Jeotgalibacillus aurantiacus: one gene and its partner. The protein of the gene in region 1 interacts with the protein of each later gene in a pairwise test. Links are inferred from orthologs where the notes say so. Each region holds a gene or a part of one and is shown on either strand. Other genes may lie near its edges.

Region 1 (8,888 bases):
ACTACGGTACTTAAAACCGTAATCGTGTAACGAGTAAGCTCCTTGCGGCGGGGCCAGCTGACCTTACGCATTTCGGAAGCAACATTTTTGAAGAAGTTGCTGATTTTACCCATGATGACGTACCCTCCAACCAGTGTTATTTCAGTGATCCGTGTTACAGGATCGGCTCAGCCTACACCGTCTGTTTGTGAGGTGTATGAGCATTACAGTAACGGCAAAATTTCTTGACTTCTAATCTATCAGACTGCTTATCTGCGCCCTTTGGAACGGAGTAGTTCCGTGATCCGCAGGCACTGCAAGCAAGAATCAGTTTTTTACTCACCATGTTCATTCCTTTTTAGGGACATACATCCTTTAAAAAATAACACTCCATCTGTTTGATGTCAATACACGCCAACCGTTAAAAAGTCAATTCGCGCGCCTCAAGATAGCGCTCCAGCTTGCGTTTGACACGCTGCAGGGCATTATCGATAGATTTTACATGACGATCCAGTTCTTCCGAGATTTCCTGATACGATTGCCCGTCAAGGTAAAGGGATAACACCTGACGTTCCAGATCACTCAGAAGCTCAGCTACTTTACCTTCAATCTTGCTGAATTCTTCCCTGTGAATGACGAGCGCCTCCGGATCTGTCGGCCTGGCTGTTGAAATGACATCCATCAGCGTACGGTCAGATTCCTCATCATAAATCGGTTTATCAAGTGATACGTAAGAATTAAGCGGGATGTGCTTTTGGCGGGTAGCGGTTTTAATTGCAGTGATGATCTGACGGGTAATACAAAGCTCAGCAAACGCTTTGAAAGAGGTCAGTTTTTCTTCCTTGTAATCACGAATCGCCTTATAAAGACCAATCATGCCTTCCTGGATGATGTCTTCTTTGTCTGCCCCGATTAAAAAGTAGGAGCGCGCCTTCACTCTGACAAAATGACGGTACTTGTTAATTAAAAAATCCAGTGCTTCACTGTTTCCGTTCTGAATCAGTTCAAGTATCACATCGTCTTCCATTCCGTGAAATAATTCCCGATCCGTTGATGCCTGATTGTATGCGTTCAAATGGATCCCCCCGACTGTACGAAACAAATAGATAGAAATATTATACTTTACAGAATTTTTTAACGTCAACCGTTCATTTATCGCCGCGTCTCCATTTTTCGAATATTTCGGCGACTTCGTCGGACAATGGAATCTTTGATACCGGGCGCTCAGACTGATTTCGTTCGATCCGCTTGGAAATTTTTTTTTCGATTTGTTTCATCTCAATTAAAAGTTCTCTCGCTGACTTCCGGAGTGCTCCTTGACCGAAGATCGCCCATTGCTCTGTATAATCGCTTGTGGCTACAATCACCTGGGTTTTAATATCATTCAGTTCAATGGCGAGCTTTTCAATCCGCTCATCTGCTGTTTCGTTTTTTCGGGTAAAAACAATTTCTACTCGGTAGTTAAACATTTTCTTCGACATACCTTCGACAAACTGCGCATCAAATACGATGATGACGCGGTGTCCGGTATAGCCCTGATATTCCGCCATGAGTTCGATCAGGCGGTCACGCGCCGCCCCAAGGTCGCGGAGCTTTAACTCCACGAGCTCGGGCCATGCACCGATGATGTTATAGCCGTCTACGAGCAGTACATTTCGCATCGCTGATCATCCTTCCAGCGGGTGACGGCGTCTGTAGACCTCATACATTAAAAGGCTTGCTGCAACAGAGGCATTGAGCGACGTCACATGTCCAACCATTGGCAGATGAATCAGAAAATCGCATTTTTCCCGTAAAATACGGCTCATGCCTTTCCCTTCACTTCCAATAATTAACCCAAGCGGCATCGTCCCATCAAAGCGGCGGTAATCCTCACTGCCTTTCGCGTCAGTCCCGGCCACCCAGACACCACGGTCCTTCAACTCGTCCACCGTTCGGGAAAGGTTGGTCACACGCACAACCGGTACGTGTTCAATCGCACCCGTTGAAGCCTTCGCGACGGTTGCGGTCAGACCGACTGCCCGGCGCTTTGGAATAATAATGCCGTGAACGCCCGATGCATCCGCTGTCCGCATGATCGAACCAAGATTGTGCGGATCCTCAAGCTCGTCCAGGATCAGGATAAACGGATCTTCGTTTTTAGCTGCCGCTTTGTTAAAAATATCGTCCATTTCCGCATACTCGTAAGCTGCAATCGAAGCGACAACCCCCTGATGCTGTCCATCCATCAGCTGATCAATTTTCTTTTTCGGTACAAACTGAACAAGTACATTCGCTTCCTTTGCCAGCTGGATGACCTGCTGCATCTGTCCCTTTTGTGAGCCTTCCCCGATCCAGATTTTATTAATTTCCCTGCCGGATCTCAGTGCCTCCAGTACGGGGTTTTTCCCGCCGATAAATTCTTCGCTCATTGCCCTGCTCCTTTCTGCTCTTCCATGATGAACGCAATCGACTCATCAATGATGCCGATTAACCGCTCCTGCTGCTCTGTTAAATATAAATAACCGATCAGCGCTTCAAACGCTGTGCTGTACCGGTACGTTGTCACATCTGTATTTTTCGGCACAGAGCCGGACTTGGCATTGCGACCCCTTCGGATCACGGCCATTTCCTCCTCTGTAAACCGCTCTTCAGCGAACATATGGTGCAGGATTTTCGCCTGCGCTTTTGCTGACACATAGCGAATACCCTCGCGCTGAAGCTGGTTCGGTCTGACCGTCCCGCTTACTAACAGGTGGTGACGGACCTTCTGTTCATACACGGCGTCGCCCATATAGGCGAGCGCCAGTGCATTGATTTGTTTCGGGTCTAATGTATAATCCGCCATTTCTTACCCTCTTCTCCAGCGGATACCCTGTTTTGTATCTTCTAAAATAATGTTCATGTCCTTCAGCTGGTCACGAATCGCGTCTGCTGTCGCAAAGTCACGCGCTTTTCGTGCTTCTTCGCGCTGCTGAATAAGGGCATCAATATCTGAATCAAGCATGTCTTTTTCCTGCTCCATCGTGAAGCCAAGCACACCTGCCAGCTCATCAAACGCTTTTGTAAAGGCATCGATGACGTCTGTTGATGTATTTTTCTCACGCAGGTAAAGATTCGCCTGACGTGACAGGTCAAACAACACAGAGATGGCATTGGCTGTATTGAAATCATCATCCATCGCTTTGACAAACGCTTCTTTCTGTTCAGCCGTTGCATCCAGCCACTTCTGGTCATCTTCTGTCAGACCGGCACTGGATTCACGGCGGTGCAGCAGGTTTTCGTAAGAGGTACGGATTCGCTCAAGACCAGCTCCTGCCGCATCCAGCAACTCTTTGTTATAGTTGATCGGATGGCGGTAGTGAACCGACAGCATGAAGAAACGCAGCACCTGTGGATCCACTTCTTTTAAAATGTCATGAACGAGAACAAAGTTGCCGAGTGATTTCGACATTTTCTCGTTATCGATATTAATATACCCGTTATGCATCCAGTAATTTGCGAAGGTTTTACCGGTCAATGCTTCTGACTGGGCGATTTCATTTTCATGGTGCGGGAAGGCTAAATCCTGTCCACCTGCATGAATATCAATCGTATCGCCAAGGTATTTGCGCGCCATTGCCGAGCATTCGATGTGCCAGCCCGGACGACCTTCTCCCCACGGACTTTCCCAGGAAATTTCGCCTTCTTTTGCTGCTTTCCATAAGACAAAGTCAAGCTCATCCTCTTTGCGCTCATCTGACTCGATACGCGCGCCGATCTGAAGCTCATCAATGGACTGATGAGACAGCTTTCCGTAGCCGTCAAACTTACGCGTGCGGTAATACACATCTCCGCCTGACTCATACGCAAAACCTTTATCAATTAATGACTCAATAAATTCAATGATTAGATCAATGTTTTCCGTCACACGCGGATGAGCTGTTCCACGCTGGCAGCCAAGCGCACCTACATCCTCAAAATAAGCTTCAATAAACCGGTCGGCAATGACAGGCACCTCTTCACCAAGCTCTTTGGCTGCACGGATCAGTTTATCGTCTACATCAGTAAAATTCGAGACGAAGTTCACATCATAGCCCCGGTATTCAAGGTGACGGCGTACCGTATCAAATACGATCGCAGGACGGGCGTTTCCAATATGAATATAGTTATAAACGGTCGGTCCGCACACATACATGGAGACCTTCCCCTCTTCAAGCGGTTTAAATACTTCCTTCTGCCTTGTGACAGTGTTATATAATTGAATGCTCATAATTGCGAGCTCCTTTCCCGTTCCTTTTTCAATTGTTCTTTCACAAATGCAAGCTCTGTTTCGAGCGTGCGGATGCGGTCCCAGATCGGATCCGGCATATCCTGATGATCCAGATCGCGGCGCACCTTTTTCCCATCGCGCACCACGACTTTACCCGGAATGCCGACAACAGTGGAATTGGCCGGCACGTCATTTAAGACAACTGAACCCGCTCCAACCTTGGAGTTCTGACCGATTACGATGGAACCAAGCACCTTTGCGCCTGTGGCAATCAGCACATTGTCCTCAAGCGTCGGATGACGTTTCCCTTTCTCTTTCCCTGTTCCACCGAGTGTTACGCCTTGGAAAACCGTCACGTTATTGCCGATTTCACATGTTTCCCCAATGACCACACCAACTCCGTGATCGATAAAAAAACGTCTGCCAATTTTCGCAGCAGGGTGGATTTCTATACCGGTCATCGCTCTTGCAAGCTGCGATATTGCCCGGGCAATAAAAAACATTTTTCGCTTATAAAAGACATGGGCAATCCGGTAAGCCCAGATCGCATGCAGTCCGGAGTACGTTAAGATAATTTCTAATGCTGAACGGGCAGCGGGATCCTGATCAAAAACGGTGTCGACATCTTCTTTTATCCGCTTAAACATCTCGTTCACTCCTCTCATTTTACACAATTTCCGCTATAATTCCGACTGAACACATATGAATTTACTGTTTTAAAATAGAAAAAGCGTCTCTGTCATATGACAGAGACGCTTTTTTGCGCGGTTCCACTCTGTTTGAAGCAATGTAACACACTGCTCCCCACCTCAACAGGATAACGGCCTGGAACCGCTTATGCCTACAATCGCTCTTCGGCAAAAGACTCAAGGGTGCATTTCAGAAAAGGATCAGCCCAAACCGCTCTCAGCCGGTGACGGTTCTCTCTTATCGGCATCACTTTTCCTACTTCTCCCTATCAAAGCTTTCATGTATCGTCAATCGTTGATTTGCGTTCTATAGACATACTATATACTATTCTTTTCGAAATGTTAATTAGTCAGCTTGCTTAATCGTGCAATGACTTTTTCTTTTCCTAATACTTCGATTGCATTCGGCAATTCAGGACCATGCGTCTGTCCTGTCACTGCGACACGAATCGGCATAAAGAGCTTTTTGCCTTTATGACCCGTTTCTTTTTGAACGGCTTTGATCGCTTTCTTGATCTGATCTGCCTCAAACGCCTCTAGCGCCTCAAGCTGCCCGATAAAGGAAGCCATCACCTCAGGCACCTGCTCTTCTGCAATCACAGCACTTGCCTCTTCATCATATTCAATCTCATCTTTAAAGAACAGCTCAGATAATCCGACAATTTCAGCACCGTAGCTCATCTGCTCCTGGTAAAGGGCAACTAAATTCCGCACCCACTGCTCCTGCTCCGGCGTGCGGTCCTTCGGAATTCTTCCCGCTTCCTCTAAATGCGGAACAGACAGCGCCACAACCGTATCAAGGTCAAGTGTCTTCATATACTGGTTATTCATCCACTCAAGCTTTTTCGTATCAAATACGGCCGGTGATTTCGACAGACGGTCCGCATCAAAAATATCGATAAGCTCCTGCTTCGAGAAGATTTCCTCTTCCCCTTTTGGCGACCAGCCAAGCAGCGCAATAAAGTTGAACAATGCCTGCGGCTGATAGCCCAGATCCTTATACTGCTCAATGAACTGAATAATAGAGCCATCGCGCTTGCTCAGCTTTTTACGCTCTTCATTGACGATCAGTGTTGTATGACCGAACTTTGGAAGCTCCCAGCCAAACGCTTCATAAATCATCATCTGCTTTGGTGTATTGGAAATGTGGTCATCTCCACGAAGCACGTGTGAAATCTCCATATAATGATCATCTACTACAACCGCAAAGTTGTACGTTGGAATACCGTCTTTTTTCACGATGACAAAGTCGCCGATACCGTCACTTTCAAACGAAACGTCTTCTTTTACAATATCGTTGAACGTATACGTTTTACCCTGAGGCACGATAAAGCGGATGCTTGGCTCACGCCCTTCTGCTTCAAGCGCTGCTCGCTCTTCATCCGTCAGGTTACGGCACTTCCCGCTGTAGCGTGGCATTTCGCCGCGGGCACTTTGTGCTTCGCGCTCTGCCTCAAGCTCTTCTGATGTACAGTAGCACTTGTAAGCTAGACCTTTTTCAAGCAGCTCATCGTAATGCTTTTTATAAAGATCATTACGCTCTGACTGACGGTATGGACCGTAATCTCCGCCAACATCGATGCTTTCATCCCAGTCAATACCGAGCCACTTTAAATAATCAAGCTGAGACTGCTCTCCGCCTTCGATGTTACGCTTTGTATCTGTATCTTCCACGCGGATGATAAATGTTCCGCCCTGGCTTCTTGCAAACAAATAATTAAATAGGGCTGCACGGGCATTCCCTATATGTAAATATCCTGTTGGACTTGGTGCATAACGCACGCGAATTGGTGTAGACATAACGTTGTCCTCCTGAAAATGGGTTTATAGTTTTTGAAGAAGAATGACAGCCTGTGCGGCGATGCCTTCTTCGCGTCCTTCAAATCCGAGCTTTTCGGTTGTCGTTGCCTTTACATTGACCTGGCTCTCATCAGCTTCTAATAGAGATGCAATGACCGCTCTCATATCACTGATGTGCGGCGCCATCTTTGGCTTTTGTGCAATAATCGTACAATCAATGTTTCCGAGTGAATAGCCCTTTTCCTTCACGATTCCCCATACGTGCTGAAGCAGCTTTTTGGAATCCGCTCCTTCAAACGCCGGGTCTGTATCCGGAAAATGACGGCCGATATCCCCTTCGCCAATCGCACCGAGTGCCGCATCTGCCACAACGTGCAGCAGCACGTCAGCATCTGAGTGACCGAGCAGTCCCTTTTCATGCGGGATCTCGATTCCCCCGATGATCAGCGGACGACCTTCCGTCAGCTGGTGAACATCATAGCCCTGTCCAATACGAACCATAGGTGTTGCTCCTCTCTATTCGTTACGTACAGAAGCCATTTTCGTAAGAATCGCCTCTGCAAATAATAGGTCCTCTTTTGTTGTCAGCTTTATATTATCATAATCTGATTCAATAACCGTCACTTTTCCGCCCATTTTTTCAACAAGTGAGGCGTCATCCGTTCCGGTAAAGCCTTCTTCTTCAGCGGCTTTGTGTGCCTGTAAAATAAGATCAAGGCGAAAAGCCTGCGGTGTCTGAACAGACCACAGGCTTGCGCGTTCCACTGTTTCCGTAACAGTTCCACCCATCACTTTTTTAATCGTATCCTTTACCGGTACTGCAGCAATCGCACCGTCTGAAACTTGTGCTTCTTTGGCAAGTGCATGAATCGTTTCTTTTTTAATAAATGGACGTGCGCCATCGTGAATCATCACGATGTCTGCTTCCGCCTGCTTCAGCGCTTCATATACGCTGTTCTGACGTTCCTTACCGCCAGGAACCATTGCTTTTACTTTTGTCATGTTATATTCCGCAAGCAGCCTGGTCAGTTCTTTACGATCATCAGGGTGAATCGCAAGCAGAATCCCGTCACATGCTTCATCCGCTTCAAAGACACGCAATGTGTGAATAATAACCGGTACTTCTTTTACCGTCAGGAGCAGCTTGTTACGGTCTGCTCCCATCCGCTTTCCCTGACCCGCTGCCGGAATGACCACTTCATATTTCATGATGTTCTCCTTTTATAACGCCTTTTCCTTACCGTATGACTTCGGTTTGGCAAAAATCATCCGGCCAGCCGATGTCTGAAGGACGCTGGTCACAATGACTGTGATGTTTTTGCCGATAAAGTTCTTGCCGTCTTCCACGACGATCATCGTGCCATCGTCGAGATACGCAATCCCCTGGTTTTGTTCCTTCCCGTCCTTGATCATCTGGACGAGCATTTCCTCACCCGGCAGCACGACCGGCTTGACCGCATTGGCAAGGTCATTAATGTTGAGCACCTGCACACCCTGCAGGTCACATACTTTATTTAAATTAAAATCGTTTGTTACGACAATCCCGTTCAGCACTTTTGCGAGCTTCACAAGTTTGCTGTCGACTTCCTGAATATCCTCAAAGTCACCTTCATAAATCGTTACTTTTATCGGAATGTCTTTTTGAATTCTCTTCAGAATATCCAGTCCGCGACGGCCACGGTTTCGCTTCAATGCATCTGATGAGTCTGCGATATGCTGCAGTTCGCCAAGCACAAACTGAGGAATGACGATCTCACCATCAAGGAATCCCGTCTGGCAAATATCCGCGATCCGGCCGTCAATGATGACGCTCGTATCCAGAATTTTGTGGTGCTTGGAAGCGGGAACTTCACTTGTTGCCGCTTCACCCTGATCAGCCTTTTTCCCATGCGAGGGATTGCGTGAAAACAGCTGAACCAGCTCGTCCCTTTTTGTAAAGCCGACCTGAAAACCAAGGTAACCGAGAATCAGCGTTAACAGGATCGGAATCACCGTATTAAAAATCGGAATTTCAATATCATTAACCGCAACCCCGATCAGGAACGCTGTAATTAACCCGATGATCAGTCCCAGTGCGCCAAACAGAAGGTCTGTTACCGGTGCTTTAACAAGTGAATCCTCCGCCCATTTAATAAAGTTAACCACATACTTAATGGCCCAGAATGTTGCCGCATAAAAAATAATCGCTC
Region 2 (6,764 bases), on another replicon or contig:
TCGGATTTTTACTTGTCACAAACCTGATTGCCCTGATTGGCTGGATCACGAAGGATGGAGATACACCGGCTGCGGATGCAGAGGTTGTTGCCACAGTCGGTGATGAAGAGATCACAAGGCAGGAATGGCTGCACGCGATTGAACTCCGGTACGGAAAAGAAGTGCTGCAGCAGCTCGTGAATCAATCTGTCATGGAACAGTCAGCAGAAAAGTTTAATGTAGTGGTTTCAGAAGAAGAGCTTGAGCAGGAAATGTCCCTGCTCCGCTCTGTTCTGAACGTCTATGATCAGGCTTCTCTGCCGGATGAAGCTGTACTTAGAAATCAGGTTGAAACGGAACTGATTTTAGAAAAACTGATTACAACAGAAGTCGATTTATCAGAAGAAGAGCTCCTTGCTTATTATGAAGAAAATCAGGATCTCTATAACATTCCGGACATGTATCGTCTGTCTCAGATTGTGTTGCCAACGGAAGGGGAAGCGGTTCAGACGATTGAAGAGCTCGAGGATGAGTCCTCCTTTGAAGCGTTGGCGCGCGAACGCTCCATTGATCCTGCAACAGCAAGTCAGGGAGGGTTGCTCGGTTATGTCCCGGTCGACTCAGAATCTGTTGATCCGTCTATTTTAGAGGCGGCCTCAAGCCTTTCACCTGGAGAATGGTCAGATCCGATTCCGGTTGAAAGCGGTTCAGCGATTATTTATCTGCATGAAAATGTTGCGGGTCTGTCGTTTGAGTTTGAAGAGGTGAAATCACGGATTGAACGGCAGCTTGCCATGGAACAGCTGAGCGTTCCGGTCACGGCCGAATCGTTTTGGGATGAGTTTTCAATTTCCTGGTTTTACGGCCAGGCTGAATAATCAAAATAGTTGAAAAGTTTGTGAGAAATTGTTACATTTGCATTATGTAAAACCGATCACATTACTAGGGATTAGGAGTGAGAGAATGGTACGTGTTGCAAATAATATTTCTGAATTAGTCGGGCAAACTCCGATTGTAAAGCTAAACCGTCTCGTTGATGATCAGTCAGCGGACGTTTACCTAAAGCTTGAATACATGAATCCGGGCAGCAGTGTAAAGGATCGTATCGCACTTGCGATGATTGAGGCTGCTGAAGAAAAGGGAGACCTAAAGGCCGGAGATACATTGATTGAACCGACTAGTGGTAATACAGGGATCGGACTTGCGATGATCGCAGCGGCCAAAGGCTATCGTTCTGTTCTTGTCATGCCTGAGACGATGAGTATGGAACGTCGCAATCTGCTTCGTGCCTACGGGGCAGAGCTTGTGCTGACGCCGGGCCCTGACGGAATGAAGGGTGCGATTAAAAAAGCGGAAGAGCTGGCTGCTGAAAAAGGCTATTTTATGCCGCAGCAGTTCAAAAATGAAGCCAACCCTGAGATCCACCGACGCACGACCGGAAAAGAAATCGTCGAACAAATGGATCAGCTGGATGCTTTTGTTGCCGGAATCGGAACGGGTGGAACGATCACCGGAGCCGGACAGGTGCTGAAAGAGCATTTTAATGGAGTGAAGATTTATGCGGTAGAGCCTGCTGATTCACCGATTTTATCAGGTGGAACGCCTGGACCACATAAAATACAGGGAATCGGAGCCGGTTTTGTGCCGGATATTCTGGATACTAAGGTATACGACGGCGTCATTCAGGTGACCAATGATCAATCCTTTGAAACGGCACGCAGAGCGGCAAAAGAAGAAGGTATTCTTGGTGGAATTTCATCAGGTGCAGCGATTTTTGCTGCATTGAAGGTGGCAAAGGAACTCGGCAAAGGAAAGAAAGTACTGGCTGTGATTCCGAGTAACGGAGAACGCTACCTGAGCACACCGCTTTATCAATTTGAAGATTAATGAAAATGCAGTCCTTCTCACACAGAAGGGCTGCTTTTGCTTTTGTTTCATTCAATAAAAAAACTGCCCGAACGCCAAAAGGCATTCAGACAGTGATTGATTAAGCTCTTCCAATTACGCGGACTTCCTTTTCAAGTTCGACACCGAACTTTTCTTTTACCGTCTTTTGTACATGGTGAACAAGGTTAAGGTAATCCTTTGCAGTGGCATCGCCTTTGTTAATGATGAAGCCGGCATGCTTCAGTGAAACCTGTGCGCCACCGATCTGCACACCCTGCAGGTCAGAATCCTGAATTAATTTACCGGCGAAATGTCCAGGTGGGCGCTTGAATACACTGCCGCATGAAGGATATTCGAGCGGCTGCTTGGATTCACGTAAATACGTCAGCTCATCCATTTTTGCCTTAATAACAGTCTGATCTCCGGGCTCAAGCTCGAACTCAACTTCGAGAACGATCCAGTTTTTATCCGGGACAAGGCTTGTGCGATAATCAAAGCCAAGCTGATCCGCACTCAATTTTTCAATTTTCCCTTCCGACGTCAGGACAGTTACGTACGTGCACACATCCTTAATCTCTCCGCCATATGCGCCGGCATTCATATAGATCGCGCCGCCTACACTTCCGGGAATTCCGCAGGCAAATTCAAGTCCACTTAATGAAAAATCGCGTGCAGCCTGAGACACTTCAATAATTGGAGCCCCAGCCTGAACCGTGATCGTATAATTTTCTATTGTCATATTCGTCAGAGATGTCGTTAAGATGACAAGCCCTTCAATACCGCCATCCTGAATCAGTACGTTGGAGCCATTTCCAAGCACCATCCATGGCAGGTTATTTTTCTGTGCGAATTCCACCGCTTTCGCCAGCTCTTCCACTGACTTTGGAATCGCCAGGTAATCAGCATTACCACCGATTTTTGTATACGTATAGTCTTTTAACGGAACGTTTTTCTGAATCATGTTGTGCCTCCTGTGATCAAATGCCATAGTGCTCGAGGGACGTACATTCTCACATATAAACGCCCCTTCTGCAGAGACTTCCCGCTAAAAGGAGCGTTAATAGGTAAAGTATAGGGAATCAAGCGGGATACGTCAATTTTTTATCTGAAAAGAGGAGGAAGGACCGCTTTTTATGAGGCGGGTCTCCTCTACCAATTTCATCTGCATTTCGTGTATGATGAAAGGTGAGTAAATGGCCTGGGAGTGAACATTCATGAGTCAATATACAATCACGTATCAGACAGTAAAAACAGATCGCGATACGTTTTTTCATACGTACCAGCAGATGGCTGATCAGGAAGAACGCCATCTGTTTTTTGAAAGTGGCCGGGGTGGCCGATACAGCATTGCGGGACTGCGCCCTTTTGCCTTTGCAAAAGGGAAAGATGAAGAGCTGACGATTCACCATAACGGAACGCAGCAGACGATGCATGGAGATCTCGTTAAAAACCTGATCCGCTGGATGGAGCCTTACCGGACAGAACCGATTGCTGAACTCCCGGATTTTCAGGGAGGAGCAGCCGGATATATCAGCTATGATTACGTCCGTTCGATTGAAAAGCTGCCGGAGCAGGCGAGGGATGATCTGGACCTGCCGGAAGTATATATGCTGTTTTTTGATGAATTTTTTGTTTTTGATCACCACACAGATACGTTATATTTTATGATTATGCACAGTGTCTTAGAACCCGTACAAAATCGCATCGAAGCGCTCGTATCTAAATGGAGGTCGTGTGAGACAAATGAATCGATTTCGGCAGTCACGACAGGTGTTCCTGAAGATGACATGACAGTGTCGATGGATGAAGAAGCTTTTGCGGAGGCGGCGGAAGCCATTCGTACCTATATTTCTCAAGGTGACGTATTCCAGGTGAATCTGTCTGTGCGTCAGGCAAAACCGCTGAAAGTAAAAGCGGATGCTGTCTACCGGGAACTGAGGGAATTCAATCCGTCTCCTTATATGTCATACATTCAGCTGCCTGAGTTCCAGATTGCCTCTGCATCCCCTGAGCTTTTAGTGAAAAAAGCAGGGACTGAGCTGAGCACCCGTCCGATTGCCGGAACACGCTCACGCGGACAGGATGCAAAAGAGGATCAGAGACTCGCAGATGAGCTCATTCAAAATGAAAAAGAGCTTGCTGAGCACGTCATGCTCGTAGACCTCGAGCGTAATGATCTCGGGCGCGTCAGCCAGTACGGGTCCGTTGAAGTGAATGAGTTCATGGTGATCGAGAAATATTCACATGTGATGCATATCGTCTCCAATGTCCGTGGGACGCTGGATGAACAGTATGATGAGGCTGATGTGATCCGCGCGGTGTTCCCGGGCGGCACGATCACGGGTGCGCCAAAGATTCGCACCATGGAGATTATTGAAGAGCTTGAGCCGGTGCGCCGCGGACTTTATACAGGATCAATCGGCTGGATCGGTTTTAACGGTGATATGGAATTAAATATCGTCATCCGGACGATGCTGGTAAAAGACGAAACGGCTTATGTGCAGGCAGGGGCGGGTGTTGTCATCGACTCGCATCCGAAGCGGGAGTATAAGGAGTCACTGAAAAAAGCGCGTGCACTCTGGCAGGCAAAAGATCAGGCGGAAAGCAGAGGGATGAATTCATGATTTTAATGATCGATAACTACGATTCGTTTACGTATAATCTCGTGCAGTTTCTCGGAGAGCTCGGTCAGGAGCTGATTGTCCGTCGAAATGATCAGATCACAATTGAAGAAATCCGGGAGATGAATCCTGACTACCTGATGATTTCACCGGGGCCATGCAGTCCGGATGAAGCGGGTATCAGCCTTGAAGCGATCAAAGCTTTCGCCGGCGAGATCCCGATTTTCGGTGTCTGTCTCGGTCACCAGTCGATTGCGCAGGTATTTGGAGGTAACGTCGTGCGCTCCCTTCGTCTCATGCATGGTAAAACGTCACTCGTTTACCATGATGGTGAAACCGTTTATCAGGGAATGCCGATGCCGTTTACCGCAACGCGCTATCACTCACTGATCGTTGAAAAGCACACGCTGCCGGACGAGCTGCTCATTACGTCCTGGACTGATCAGGGTGAAATTATGGGGATCCGTCACCGCGAGCTTGCGGTAGAAGGTGTGCAGTTCCATCCTGAATCCATCATGACGGAAAACGGGAAGCAGCTGCTGAAAAACTTCCTTGAAACGTATCAGTCTCATAAGGTCGAAACGCCATGAAGATGTACTTGAATGGTCAGATCGTCGGGGAGCAGGACGCGGTCATGTCTCCCTTTGATCACGGCTTTTTATATGGAATGGGTGTGTTTGAGACGTTCCGTACGTATGATGGTCACCCATTTTTACTTGCGGATCATCTTGAACGGCTGAATGCTGCGTTAAAAGAGATGAATATTGATTATGAGATGGAGTTTGAACAGACGCGTGAGATCATTCGCCGTCTGCTTGAAGCAAATGGCGGAGAGGATGGCTATTTCAGGCTGAATATTTCGGCGGGAGAACGGGGGATCGGGCTTGACCCAACTCCATATTCCGAGCCGACTGTGATGCTTCTGCAAAAGCCGATTCCGCCTGTGCTGGCATCAAAAACAGGACAGTGGCTCAAACTAAGACGCAACACACCGGAAACCGTCATCCGTTTAAAATCCCATCACTATTTAAACAACCTGGCAGCGCGCCGCGAAATTTCATCTCCTTCTATTGAAGGGCTCTTTTTGACAGAGGGCGGATTTGCAGCGGAAGGGATTACGTCCAACTTGTTCTGGGTGAATGGGGACACGCTCTTTACCCCTGCGGTTGAAACGGGAATTCTACCGGGTGTGACAAGGAAACTTGTGATGAGGCTTGCCAAACTCGAAGGCTTCCGGATAGAAGAAGGTTTCTTTAAACCTGAGGAAGTGGAGCGGGCCGATGAAGTGTTTGTGACCAACTCCATTCAGGAGCTGATCCCGCTCACTGAACTCGGAGCTGCAACGTTTAACGGGCAGCACATCACCCGGTCGTTAAAAAGCTTATATAAACAGGCTGTTGAAGATCGGCTGAATGCAGTAAATGAGGTGAACAGATCATGAAGATGCAATGTGGCGGGTATACACTCGATTTTACAAAAAAAACGCTTATTATGGGCATTTTAAATACAACGCCGGATTCCTTTTCAGATGGAGGCCAGTATATCGACCCGGATCAGGCGGTGAAGCGCGCGAGGCAAATGGCTGAAGAAGGCGCAGACATCATTGATATCGGAGGGGAATCCACCCGTCCAGGGCACACGCCTGTTTCAATTGAAGAGGAGATCGCCCGTGTGGTGCCGGTGATTGAAGCAGTCAAAAAAGAAGTGAACCTGCCAATCTCAATCGATACATACAAATCGGCGACAGCAGAGGCTGCGATTAAAGCGGGTGCAGATATCATTAACGATGTCTGGGGGGCAAAACGGGACCCGCACATTGCCAATGTGTCGGCTGCATACCAAAAACCGATTATTTTAATGCATAATCGGGAAGACCGTAACTATGAAGATTTTATTGCAGATGCCATTGATGATTTGAAGGAAAGTATAAGGATTGCAGAAAAAGCCGGAGTGCCGTCTCATCAGATGATCCTTGATCCCGGCATCGGCTTTGCCAAAACCTTTGAACAAAACGTGGAGATGATGCGGCACCTTGATCGTATCGTGGTAATGGGGTATCCCGTTCTGCTCGGAACTTCAAGGAAATCCATGATCGGCAACATTTTAGATCTGCCGGCAGATGAGCGTATGGAAGGAACGGGCGCGACAGTCTGCTATGGCATTCAAAAGGGCTGCCATATCATGCGCGTGCACGATGTAAAAGAAATATCCCGGATGGCAAAGGTGATGGATGCACTCAACGGAAAGGGTGGAGAGAATGGATAAAATCAAAGTAAG

Evidence for each region.
Region 2: the proteins of cysE (region 1) and cysK interact in binary tests that used the Escherichia coli proteins (3 or more experiments, as listed by UniProt). The link is inferred for Jeotgalibacillus aurantiacus from one-to-one orthologs.

Annotation. Positions count from the first base shown.
Region 1 is NZ_JACNMS010000008.1:58,345-67,232, forward strand. The notes cover bases 3,033-5,932. They hold cysE (serine O-acetyltransferase), read right to left. Parts: upstream 4,858-5,932; coding sequence 4,207-4,857; downstream 3,033-4,206. Other genes in these bases: cysS (cysteine--tRNA ligase), read right to left, coding at 3,033-4,210; gltX (glutamate--tRNA ligase), read right to left, coding at 5,242-5,932. Also shown: preprotein translocase subunit SecE, read right to left, coding at 1-113; rpmG (50S ribosomal protein L33), read right to left, coding at 173-322; RNA polymerase sporulation sigma factor SigH, read right to left, coding at 401-1,123; H7968_RS17125 (NYN domain-containing protein), read right to left, coding at 1,128-1,640; 23S rRNA (guanosine(2251)-2'-O)-methyltransferase RlmB, read right to left, coding at 1,647-2,390; H7968_RS17135 (Mini-ribonuclease 3), read right to left, coding at 2,387-2,806; more of cysS, read right to left, coding at 2,810-3,032; more of gltX, read right to left, coding at 5,933-6,699; ispF (2-C-methyl-D-erythritol 2,4-cyclodiphosphate synthase), read right to left, coding at 6,724-7,200; ispD (2-C-methyl-D-erythritol 4-phosphate cytidylyltransferase), read right to left, coding at 7,216-7,908; H7968_RS17165 (PIN/TRAM domain-containing protein), read right to left, coding at 7,921-8,888.
Region 2 is NZ_JACNMS010000009.1:28,555-35,318, forward strand. Bases 95-2,904 are described here. They hold cysK (cysteine synthase A), read left to right. Parts: upstream 95-942; coding sequence 943-1,866; downstream 1,867-2,904. Other genes in these bases: H7968_RS17350 (peptidyl-prolyl cis-trans isomerase), read left to right, coding at 95-857; murB (UDP-N-acetylmuramate dehydrogenase), read right to left, coding at 1,967-2,827. Outside these bases: more of H7968_RS17350, read left to right, coding at 1-94; H7968_RS17365 (anthranilate synthase component I family protein), read left to right, coding at 3,081-4,490; pabA (aminodeoxychorismate/anthranilate synthase component II), read left to right, coding at 4,487-5,077; pabC (aminodeoxychorismate lyase), read left to right, coding at 5,074-5,928; folP (dihydropteroate synthase), read left to right, coding at 5,931-6,752; folB (dihydroneopterin aldolase), read left to right, coding at 6,745-6,764.